One region of the Chthonomonas calidirosea T49 genome, then DNA from elsewhere that is predicted to be linked to it. Evidence: riboswitches for the same ligand, from Rfam matches in the RefSeq annotation. Region 1 holds a riboswitch; the other holds the start of a gene.
What was found. Region 1 has a riboswitch for fluoride ahead of crcB (fluoride efflux transporter CrcB). Riboswitches for the same ligand answer to the same signal wherever they lie in the genome.

Region 1 (5,803 bases):
TGGCGATGAGTGCCCGCGATCTTATAGGCGCTCACGTTTTCGTTTAGCTCTGAGAAGTGGTAGTCGAGACCGAACTTCGAGCGACCTGCGCCGGACGCTCCGGATTTAGCATCCACGAGAATCGAGCTCGGATCAACCAAATTCGCTTTCAACAAGGGAGCCAAAGCCAAAATGGCCGCCGTAGGATAGCATCCTGGGTTGCCGACAAGTCGCGCCTTTTCGATCTGCGCGCGGTACAACTCGGGGAGGCCGTAAACGGCTTCCCGGTTCCATTCGGGGCAAGCGTGCGGCTGCCCGTACCACTGAAGGTAGGTCTCCGTGTCACGGAAACGGAAGTCGGCAGAGATATCAATGACGCGGCACCCAGCGGCCAGCAGCTTTGGAGCCAAGTGCATAGCCTTGCCGTTCTCTTGAGCAAGGAACACCACATCACAAGAGGTGAGGAGGCCTTCATCCATATCGGCAAAGCGCAACTCGGTGTAGCGTGAAAGCCCAGGAAACGCCTCGCCCAACAGCTTGCCGGCATATGTGCCCGAAAATGCGCACCGCAACTGAACGTGGGGATGCCGTAGAAGCAGCCGCAATAGCTCACCGCCCGCATAGCCAGAAGCCCCCACGATTCCTACGTTAAGCATTATCTACCCCTTTGTCAAGCGCCTGTCAGAAGCGCAAAAACGATCAAAAGTCCGGCACAATTTACGGCATGAGATAGAAATCTTACCGCAGAGAGCCTCTTCAAGTCAACCGGTAACAAAGCAAAAACCATCTGTCTTGCGGTCAAGCTCACGGGGCTTGCGAATGTGTATATTTGATGATCTCGCAGTCTCGGACGGTAATAAGCCCTTCCTGAACCATCTCATCCAGAATCGGCAGAAAACCGTTGATACGCTCCGGCTGATCGATGATCTCAATGCGAATGGGTAGGTCGGTTGAGAGGTCGAGAAGCTTACTGCGATGGATGCGCGAGTTGGCTCCGTAACCGACAACCCCCTCCAGAACGGTGGCCCCGGCCAAACCTTCCTGCCGAGCGCGCTCCACAATGGCCGCATAGAGAGGCTTTCCATGCCACTTATCCGAACTGCCTATATAGATTGTGAGCACTTTGCCAATACCTTCTATCTTCATATCCTGCTACCTCCTAAACCGTTCGGCCTAAAAGCAACAAAGCACACACTCTTCCTAGATAGACCGCGAGAAAACCACCTAGAACGCTTCCGACCACATAGCCGCCAAGACGTAGCCACTCCCCATCGGAGACCAGGCCTAGCGAGTCGTTTTCGAAGGTCGAGAACGTGGTGTAGGCCCCAATGAACCCGATGGGAATGAGCAGCGTCCACCGCCTATCCCATACTAAAAGCTGCCCCAATGTCACCATAAACCCCAAGACGAAGGAGCCGGTAATGTTGATCACGAGGGTTCCTGCCGGAAACCCATTAACGTGCTGCTGAATCCATACTCCTAAAAAGTAGCGGGCGTTGGCGCCTAAAAAACCACCTACTCCCACATAGAGCATACGGAGAAAGACATCCTTCATTCTCTTAGACGAATCCTCCTCTATATGAGTTTTCCTCTACGTCGCGCGGAAGCCAGAGATACAAAAAACCCCTGATCGGCGCAACGTATCCGACCAGGAGCCATTAGCCTACAAAGCGGCGGTTCAGACGTCAAAACGTCTCGGCGGCCTCCATCACCGTTATCCATGGGTACCTATAAGTTTACCCTAGGACTCCCTTCAAGTAAAGACCGGCCTTTACGAAAAAACTTTCCGCTTCTAAAAAGGCCCCGGATAGTTTAAAATATCAGAAACCTTTCAACGAGGGCATCATGGCTTCTCCGCTCATTCGTTCCGGTATGAACGCCGATTTGGGAGGAACGGTACGTTGGCGCGTTCTTCCGCCACAGCCCGCCATCGAACAACGCCTTCTCAAAGGCGGCGATCTCCATCCCATCGTCGCGCGACTTCTGGCGCAACGCGGCATCGAAACAGTGGAAGAGGCGCACCGTTTTCTCCATCCTCATCTCGATCATCTGCACGATCCCTTCTTATTACCCGACGTAGAGCCTGCCTGCGTGCGCATCCAACAGGCCCTACATCGCCACGAACGGATTCTGGTCTATGGAGATTACGATAGCGATGGAGTGACCTCGGCAGCCCTATGGACTCGCTTGCTGCGCCGCCTCGGCGCTGAAGTGGAGGTGTTTGTACCGCATCGCAAGAGAGACGGTTACGACATCCGGCATGCGGCGATCGCACAAGCGAAGGCTCGTGGCGTGCGCCTCATCATCACAACCGACTGCGGCGTTCGCCGTGTGGAGGAGGTTGAATACGCGCGTCAGCTTGGAATAGATGTCATCATCACCGATCATCATTTGCCCCCTGAAGTTCTGCCGCGTGCCGTTGCCGTCGTCAACCCACATCGTGCCGATTCGCGCTATCCGTTTCCCTATTTAGCGGGCGTGGGAGTGGCGTTTCGTTGTGGCGAGGCCCTTGTTCGCCATCTCGGCCTAAAAGTGGAGAGCTATCGCCAAGCCTTTCTAGACCTCGTGACGATCGGCACCATCACCGACCTTATGCCCTTACTCGACGAAAATCGCGTGCTTGTTACCTTTGGACTTCAGCAGCTGCCTTACACCAAGAAGCCAGGTCTTCAGGCACTCCTTGAAGTAAGTGGGGTTCAGAAGCCCCAGGCAGAGGAGAACGCCCCCCTCCTCACGGTGCGCGACATCGGCTTTAGCCTTGGCCCCCGCCTAAATGCGGCGAGTCGTGTGGATGAAACAAAACCCGCTCTCGATCTCCTGCTGACCAGCGATCCGGGCGAGGCAAGGCGCCTCGCAGCCCTGCTGGATGCACAAAACCGCACCCGTCAGGAAGAACAGAAACGGATCTTTCAAGAGGCCATACAGCGAGTGCAGCAAGAGGGTCTGCACGAGCGAGCCTGCATCATCATCAAGGGAACGGGCTGGAGCAGCGGGATCATTGGCCTGGTGGCAGGCAAGCTTACCGAAGCGTTTCATCGCCCCTCCATTGTACTGGCATTGAACCCGCAAACCGGCGAGGGACGCGGTTCAGCGCGCTCTATCGAGGCCTTCGACCTCGGTGAGGCTCTTGAGCTGTGTCGTCCTCTCCTTATTGATGGAGGAGGCCATGCCCATGCTGCTGGGTTCTCCATTCGCCTTGAGAACGTTGCCGACCTTACCCAGCGAATGGAGGAGATCGCACGCCAACGCTTAACGGAGGAAGATCTACAACCCGTTCTCGATATAGATGCCGAGCTCAGCCCTCATCAGATTGATGAAAGGCTTCTGGAGCAGCTTGAGGGCATGGCCCCGTTCGGCATGGAGAACCCCGAGCCCATCTTCGTTAGCTATGGCGCCTTCGTCCGCTCCATCCGCCCGATCGGAAAGGAGTTCCAGCACCTCAAGCTCATCGTGGCGGCGCAAACGTCTCACGAGCCCACCACCTATCCGGCGCTCATGTGGTGGCAAGGGACCCTCGCGTCAGAGTTGGCTCCTGGCCCAGCCGACATCTGCTATCGTCTTCAACGCAACACCTACCAAGGAGAGCGTCGGATTCAACTGCTTGTGGAAGACATCCGACAGGGAAACCGCTAAGCAGCTCTAAAAAGACAAGCCAAAGGCACCTGCCGGCAGCATAAAATCGGCCAGTATTCTTCAAAATCACGTAATACAGGCTTTGCCTACATCGCGAAACAGGAGACAACCTTTATGGGAAGATCAGGGAACAATTCCGCCATTTGCGGCGGTGGGTTTCACCATGTGGCCGTGCGCGCATGGGATTTCGAAGGGGCGCTTCGCTTCTATATCGAAGGCCTTGGTTTTCGACGCGTCTACGGTTGGGGCAGAGATGAACGCAGCACAGGCGGTCGTGATACGCGCGCAGTGATGCTCGACACCGGAGACGGCAACTACTTTGAGGTTTTTGCCGGCGGCACGCCGCCATCGGAAGGAGGCCTACCGGAAGGGGCGCTTCTCCATGTGGCCCTGCGCACCAACGACTGCGATGCAGCCCTTGAGCGGGCGCGTGCCGCCGGTGCGATCGTCACTATGGAGCCGCGTACGCTCTCCATTGAAGGAGATACTCCACAGCAGTTCCGCATCGCCTTCTGTAAAGGCCCCTGTGGCGAAACGATAGAGTTTTTCCAAAACGATACGCTTTAGCCAGATGAGCTGCTATGGTAACGACGATTTGAGCAACCCACTCAGCGACGCCGAGGGCATCACGGCTCCCACATTTTTAAGCAGCTTCACACAGTCCCAATGCCGATTCGCTTGGGCAAGCTCAAGAGGTGTTTTGCCCTGATTATCCATCAGGTCATCCATGGCACCGGCCTCAAGCAGCAGGAACACACTCAATTCGCAGCCTCTGCTAGCGGCAACATGAAGAGGGGTTTGCCCGTTACAGTCGGCAAAATTCGGGTTTGCGCGGGCGCGCAGCAGACGTCGCAACGCCTCCACATGTCCTCCCTCCGCTGCCAGATAAAGAGCCGTTTTGCCAAAACGATCGCTCTCGTTTGCCTCCGCACCGGCATCGAGCAACAGATCGATGGTACGGATGTGGCCTCCAGCGGATGCTAACAGCAGCGCTGTACGCTCCATCTCCGGTTCTGTCTCATGTACGGAAGCACCTAGCGCCAACAGCAGCGCGACCGTCTCTGTGTCTCCTTGAGCCGCAGACCGCAACAAGCGCTCCGAAAGGCGGTGTATCTCTTTCCATTTCTGCTCTGTCAGGTCGGTGGGGACGCGAAACAAGTGCTCGCGCAGCCTTACCGCGAGACGTCGATCAAGCTGTGTAAGGATGAGATAGTGTTCCCGTGCCCCGTTCTGGTCTCCCAGCTCCAAACAGAGCAGCCCCATCTGATAGTGGGCAACAGGTAGATAGGGCGCAAGCTCGATGGCTTGTTGAAATGCGGCCTTCGCCTTTTCCGGTTTTTGAAGGTACCGATAGGCAAGGCCAAGGTTTACGTAGGCTAAAGGATAGTTCGGGCGAATTTGGACGGCTTTGCGAAAATGCGCTAGAGCCGCATCGAATTGGCCTGCCTGTAACAAAAGAGTGCCCAAGTTATTGTGGGCCGGAGCGTGATCTGGCACAAGATCGAGCACAGTTCGAAAGGCCTCTTTGGCCTTTGCGAACTCTCCAAGATGCAGAGAGAACATCCCCACCTGAAAGCGCGCTTCTGGATGTCCCGAATCGATAGTCACGGCGCGCTCGAAGGTCTCGAGCGCCTCTCGATAGAGGGAGAGGCGAGCACAAGCTTGCCCAAGGCGCATGAGGTTTTCAAAAGAAGGGCTTTTCTCGATCGCCCGCTTTGCCAGATCGTAGTCGCCCTCAGGGTCTTCGGTTTCTACGGGAGGAGGGGTTTTGGGTGCTTCACCTACAGGCCCCTGGTCGCGATGATGACCGTGCGAAGGAGAGGAGGGGTGCTGTTGCGGATAGGTGCAGACATAGACTTTCCCGTCAGAAGCCGCAATAGCGATGAGGCCTTTCCCGGGCGCAAGCGCAAAGGCGCGTGCCGTTATAGGAGCGACCAAGCATGAAAATGCGGGTGCTAGAGGCCTTAGGCTCCAAATATCGAGTTTACCAGTGCCTGTCCGAACCACCACTGCATGAGGGTGAAGGAAAGCCATGTCGAAAACGACCTCACCGAGTTCGAACCGCTCAACCTGCCGCTTTTCCTGCATATGCCAGCAGATCAGCTCCCCATTGGCATAGGCCGCAAGGAGATGCTCCTCTTTCGGATGGCAGGCCAAGGCCGTTACAGGTGCACCCGGCCCTGTCAACAGC
Region 2 (5,803 bases), 420 kb from region 1:
ATGCTAAATAGGGTAACCAATACGTTGCTTCCTCCGGCAGAAATTAGCGGCAGAGGAACGCCAGCTACTGGCACAATTCCGACGTTCATTCCGATATTCACAACCACATGGAACGCGATCATGGTCACAACGCCGGTTGCTACAAGTTTCCCATAAGTGTCCTCATCTACCTCGGCAATGATCTTATACCCTCGCCAGAGCAGTCCCCCATACAACAAAATCACCCCAATACCCCCTACCAATCCTAACTCCTCACCGATATCGGTAAAAATGAAGTCTGTCTGCTTCTCTGGAATGAACCCCCCCTTCACTTGGGTGCTATGCAATAGCCCCTTGCCCCAAATGCGACCGGAACCTATGGCGATGCGGGCTTGCACCACATGGTAGCCCGATCCCGACGGATCGGCCTGGGGGTCAAGGAAGATCGTGAGGCGCTCTTTTTGGTAGGGACGAATGATCTTGTTGGAATGCCATACGAGGGCAAAGAGCGCCACACCGGTGAGGGCAAGGACACCTATCTTGCGCGGATCGGCCCCAGCAAGGAACACCATGCCCGCCCAAATAGCCACAAGCACCAGCGATGTGCCGAAATCGGGTTGTTTAAAGATCAGCAGGGTGGGTATAAGAATATGACCAAGCGATGCAAGCAGCGTACGCCAGCTACCTATGGTCTCTTGATGCCTCGTAAGGTAGGTTCCTAACGTCAATATCGTAAAGAGTTTTGCCGTTTCGGAGGGCTGAAACTCGAAGCCGGCGATCCGTATCCAACGGGCAGCTCCATTCGTCTTATGCGCAAAAATGAGCACGAGAGTCAGTAGCAGCAGATTCACCACATAAAAATGGCGTGCCGTTCTCTGGTAAATATGGTAGTCTATCCATGTTGCCGCGATCAGCCCACCATATCCTAATACCATCCACAGAATCTGCTTTTTATAGGCGGGACTTGGATCGGCATGGGTAACGCTGTAGAGGACAACAAGTCCCACAACCGTTAGAAGAGATGTAAACAGCAAAAGAGGCCAATCCAGGTTCTTTCGCAGGCGTCTTTCTAGCATAAAGTTGTTTACCTCGTTTCCTTCCAGTGACCTCTGTGTGGTCACCAAGGCTATATCGGCAGGAGGTGCAACCGTGAGATGTCTTTACACGATAACCCTGCTGCTTTTGGGCGGTTGGCTCTGCTTACCGGCTAACGCTCAAAACGATCCGTTTCTCGGCCCTAATCGCTATCCGCAATACCGTAATCTATCTGGGCTGGCAGGTGGAGGGTTTGGCGTGGATGCCGAAGGCTATCCCTCGCTGGTAGGGCCAACAGCTTACTCTACCCCCATCGCCTATGTGCCCGGACACGATCAAATACGGATATTGGGCGCAAAAATGAGCTTCACAAGCCTGCCAGATGTTCGCGTCGGTCACACAAACGGTAGCGGCGTTTTCCTCTATGGGCACACCTTCGGTCGCATGAACGTCGCCTTCTCCGACCTCATTAAAAGCTCACAATGGGATCAAGCGCTTAACCTACAGCTTGGCTGGATACCTTCCTCTCCTACCGAACCTGCTTTCTCTGTGGGCGTTCAAGATATCTTTGGGCATGGCGGAGCCGCCGGAGAAGGAATTCCCGGCGATGCCGCCTCCACCCGCTCTGTGTTTGCCGTTGCCACATGGTGTGTGCCCTGGCACCATCCGCTCTATTTAAGCGCTGGCATCGGCAGCTGCCGATTTCGCCAGGGGTTTGCATCCGCAAGCATGCCCTTAAGCCGCGGGCTACGCGGCTGGATCGAATACGACGGATTCGGATTCAACGAAGGTCTCCTCTTCGCGACCTGGAAAACGAAGATGGGCGTCCGTGCTGAGACGGACTTCACGGTGGGCTTTATTCGCGGCCGCTATTTTCTTTTAGGTGCCGGCATCGGGTTCTAAAGGCCTCGCTTTAAGGAGCGGGCGCACCGCCGTTAAAAGCCGGTCGGCCACAGCGCTTTTCGGCAACAAAGGTAGCGGCTCCTGACGCCCATCCGGCCACAGCAGCGTCACCACGTTGGTGTCCTTCTCGAAACCGGCCCCTTCCTGGGTGACGTCGTTGGCAACAATGAGATCGAGCTGCTTTGCCTCAAGCTTATGACGGGCGTGCTCTAGCAGGTTTTCTGTTTCGGCAGCAAAACCCACCACGACCTGGTGGGGGCCTTTTTGCCGAGCCAACGTGGCCAAAATATCGGGGGTGGGGCGTAGAGTGAGAACGATATCGCCATCTCTCTCCGATTTTTTGAGCTTGTGGGGTGCCCTTTGTGCCGGGGTATAGTCCGAAACGGCAGCTGCGGCTATGAAGAGATCGCACATCTGGAAGTGGCTTTGGCACGCTGCAAGCATCTCGTGGGAGGTCTCTACCCAAACCACGTTAACGCCAGGCGGCACAGCAAGGCTGGTGGGGCCGCTGATCAGGGTGACCTTTGCCCCACGGCGCTGGGCGCGCTCCGCGATGGCGTAGCCCATCTTGCCGCTCGATCGGTTAGAGAGGAATCGCACGGGGTCGAGTGGCTCACGTGTGGGACCGGCTGTCACCAAAACATGAACGCCCGTGTAATCGCGCAGCGGGAGCAGCGTGTCCACTACGCGCCGAACAATGGTGTCCGGCTCGGCAAGCTTGCCGACACCTACATCCTGACAGGCAAGCAGGCCATACTCCGGTTCGATCATGTGAACTCCACGCTCTTGCAAGAGGCGTAGATTGGCCTGTGTGGCCGGATGCTGCCACATCACCGTGTTCATGGCCGGAGCCACAAGGAGCGGCGTAGAGGTAGGCACGGCCAGAAGGCAGGTGGTGAGCATGTCATCGGCAAAACCGTGAGCCATGTGCGCCAAAATATCGGCGGTGGCCGGTGCCACCAACACCAAATCGGCCGATTGTGCCAGCTCAATATGGGCAATGCGGCGCGCATGAGGCTCCTCAAACACGTCGGTAAGGACGGGATTACGGGTGAGGGCGCGAAAGGTGGCCGGCCCAACAAACTGCGCCGCTGCTGCAGTAAGAACCACGTGCACGTCGGCCCCCAGTTTCCCGAGACGACTGCAGATATCGGCCGCTTTATAGGCGGCGATGCTTCCGGTAACCCCTAAAAGAATCGACTTTCCCGCAAGCCACGTCTCTTCGGTGCTCATGCGTTTCGTATCCTTAAGCGTTCGGCGAGGACGATAGCACGGAGTCCCTCGCAGGCCGTTTCCACGAAGTCGTTGACCACATAGTAGTCGTAGCGCGGCCAAGCCGCCAGCTCCTCAAGGGCGATGCGAAGTCGCTCTTCGATGCGCTCCTCGCTCTCTGTCCCTCTTTGAGTCAGGCGACGCCTCAGCTCTTGCAGAGAGGGCGGAGCTATAAAAATCAGGATCGCATCCGCAAATAGCCGCTTTACCTGAAGGGCTCCCTGCACCTCGATTTTCAATACGACGTCTAAGCCCTGTTGAAGTTGCTGTTCCACCGGCGCTCTAGGGGTTCCGTAATAGTAGCTTCCGTAGCGCGCATATTCCAAAAACTTTCCCTCCTTGATGGCCTCTTCGAACTGCTGCGAAGAGAGAAAGAAATAGTCTTGGCCGTCTCGTTCTCCCTCGCGCGGTGGGCGTGTTGTGGCGCTGATGCTGCGGACGACCCCGGGCGTTTGGTTCAGAACCTTCTCAATAAGGGTATCTTTCCCTACTCCGGAGGGGCCAGATACCACAAGAAGGTTCCCACGCCGCCGGGGCGGCAACAAAAGCGCCTCGCTGGTTGGTTCGTCGTCTCCCATGATGCAAGCAGTATAGCACAATCCGAAAAAGGGGTGCACGAGCTTTCACCACTTGACAGAGCCGACGTTTTGCGCTACATTGAACCTTGGCGATGGAGGCCGCCAGGGCGCTTGTTTTTGCTGCCCAAACCGCTCTCTTTTGAGCTGATGGCTCCTAGCTCACACTCTGATCAATGGCCTTGTGGTGGGCCTAGGAGGAGAGAATGTTAAAAAGGCTGCGTCTTGGTGCCGCCTGGCGGAACATCGCCTCTTTGGTGCAATGGCGTCTCCGAAAGCGCCGTGTGGATAAGCATCTTCTGTTTTACGATCTCTTCTCTGCAGTCCAGCAGCCAGGATGTCCCCTCTGCCGTCTCGTTGCCGATGCTGGGGCGCGTCGCCTCGCTTACCTCTTTCATGAGGAGGTAAACGACCCGCCCACACGGCTACGACTGCGCGCTTCCCTCGGTTTTTGCCCACGACATGCCCGACAATCCGCCCACCCTGGAAACGCGCTTGGCTTGGCTATCATCTATAAAGACCTGGCGGAACGCGCTTTAGAACGCCTTCAAAGCCGAGATCGCTCCCTCTTTCAGCAAGGTTGCCCAGAATGTGAGGAGGAGCAGCGCGACGAGGAGCGCTTTACGCAAGCCCTTGCTATCAGCTTGCTCGAACCCGAACTGCAATCGGCCTACCTCAAAGGGGATGGGCTGTGCATGCCCCATTTACAGCTGGTTGGTCGCTGGGCCCCGCCGGAAAGCTGGCGTTTTCTGCAGAGGGCGGAGCAAGAGCGCTTGCACCGACTGGCCGAAGAGCTTGGCGAGTTCATTCGTAAAAACGACTATCGTTTTAAAGACGAGCCGATGGGCTCCGAGCGTAACGTGTGGCTGCGTGCGCTTTGTAAGCTTTCAGGCCTGCAGCATAAGGAGGGAGATGCACTGTGAGCCACTCGCTCTTCACCTCCACATTTCGCCTGGCCTGCAGCCAGCCGTGTTGCCCTTTCTGCTGGATGCAAGACGAGGATGAACGGCGCTATCTACGCTCCCTCCTTCATGAGTACACGCTCGCGCCCGATATTCATGCGCGTCTGTCGGCCTCCGCCGGCTTTTGCCTGCGTCATGCACAGATGCTTGTCGAAACAGAGTGGGCCATGGAGAGAGATGGTCTAGGCACAGCAACCCTCTATGAAAGCGTGCTGAGGCAACTAGAAGCCGTGACGGCACTGGCGCTCGAAACCTCCTCGAAGCGCCCGATGCTCCGCAAATCGGAACCAGATGAGACGATCAGGCGCATATTGGCAACGCTACGCCCGCAAGAAACCTGTCTAGCATGCCAACACGGTCGCCAAAATGAGCAGTTTGCACTGAAAAGTTGGGTCGAGTATCTCTTGGAAGAGGGGCTTGAGGCCAACTTAGCCCAAACCTATCTGCAGGCGTGGGGCGTCTGTTTTCCGCATCTACTGCGCTTGTTAGAACAAAGACCCTCCTTGGAGGTTGCCAGGTGGTTGTTGAGCGACTTTCAAAGCAAACTCCGGCAGCGTTCTGAGCGATTGGAAGCCTACATTCATAAGCATGACGTACACCATCGCCACGAGCTAAGGGAGGAGGAACGCCTTGCATGGATAGAGGCCGTTGCGCTAACGGTGGGCGACTTCCATAAAAACCTCAGAGGTGTTCTATGACCGACGGACATAAGCGTCACCTCATGGCGACACTTTTGGCGATAGAAGAGGCAAGTCGTCAAATCGAGCAGGTCGCCCGTGAGGGGCGTAGCCCTTCTGGCAATAACAGGCTCACCCCCCTCGATCCTGCCTCTTGGGCGGTTTTTGCCGACGCGTTACAGCATATGTACGTCGACCTACAGGCCTGCATAAAACAGCTTTTGCCGCAGGAGCTGGCCGAGCAGGAACATCGGGAGGGGTTGTCGGTAACCCTCTACTGGCTTTCGGTGCTGTTGCTGCATCTAGACGAAGAGATCGTTGAGGATCTAGACCCCAAAAAGACGATACCAAAGTTCGGGCCTCTGGAGCCGGCAGAGCGTGAAGCGCTTGAGGCGGTTGT

Region 2: it holds a riboswitch for fluoride, as region 1 does, so the genes downstream of both, CCALI_RS15185 (DUF6062 family protein) here and crcB (fluoride efflux transporter CrcB) in region 1, are expected to answer to the same signal.

What each region holds. Positions count from the first base shown of each region.
Region 1 is NC_021487.1:2,545,587-2,551,389, reverse strand. Features, by position in the region: gene argC (N-acetyl-gamma-glutamyl-phosphate reductase) at 1-635, opposite strand, end outside; gene CCALI_RS10630 (DUF190 domain-containing protein) at 784-1,125, opposite strand; gene crcB (fluoride efflux transporter CrcB) at 1,139-1,534, opposite strand; fluoride riboswitch at 1,622-1,701, opposite strand; gene recJ (single-stranded-DNA-specific exonuclease RecJ) at 1,825-3,612, shown strand; gene CCALI_RS10615 (VOC family protein) at 3,727-4,179, shown strand; gene CCALI_RS15335 (tetratricopeptide repeat protein) at 4,192-5,803, opposite strand, start outside.
Region 2 is NC_021487.1:2,125,839-2,131,641, reverse strand. Features, by position in the region: gene rodA (rod shape-determining protein RodA) at 1-1,055, opposite strand, end outside; gene CCALI_RS08835 (hypothetical protein) at 1,129-1,917, shown strand; gene coaBC (bifunctional phosphopantothenoylcysteine decarboxylase/phosphopantothenate--cysteine ligase CoaBC) at 1,894-3,150, opposite strand; gene gmk (guanylate kinase) at 3,147-3,767, opposite strand; fluoride riboswitch at 3,847-3,931, shown strand; gene CCALI_RS15185 (DUF6062 family protein) at 3,971-4,687, shown strand; gene CCALI_RS08815 (DUF6062 family protein) at 4,684-5,424, shown strand; gene CCALI_RS08810 (hypothetical protein) at 5,421-5,803, shown strand, end outside.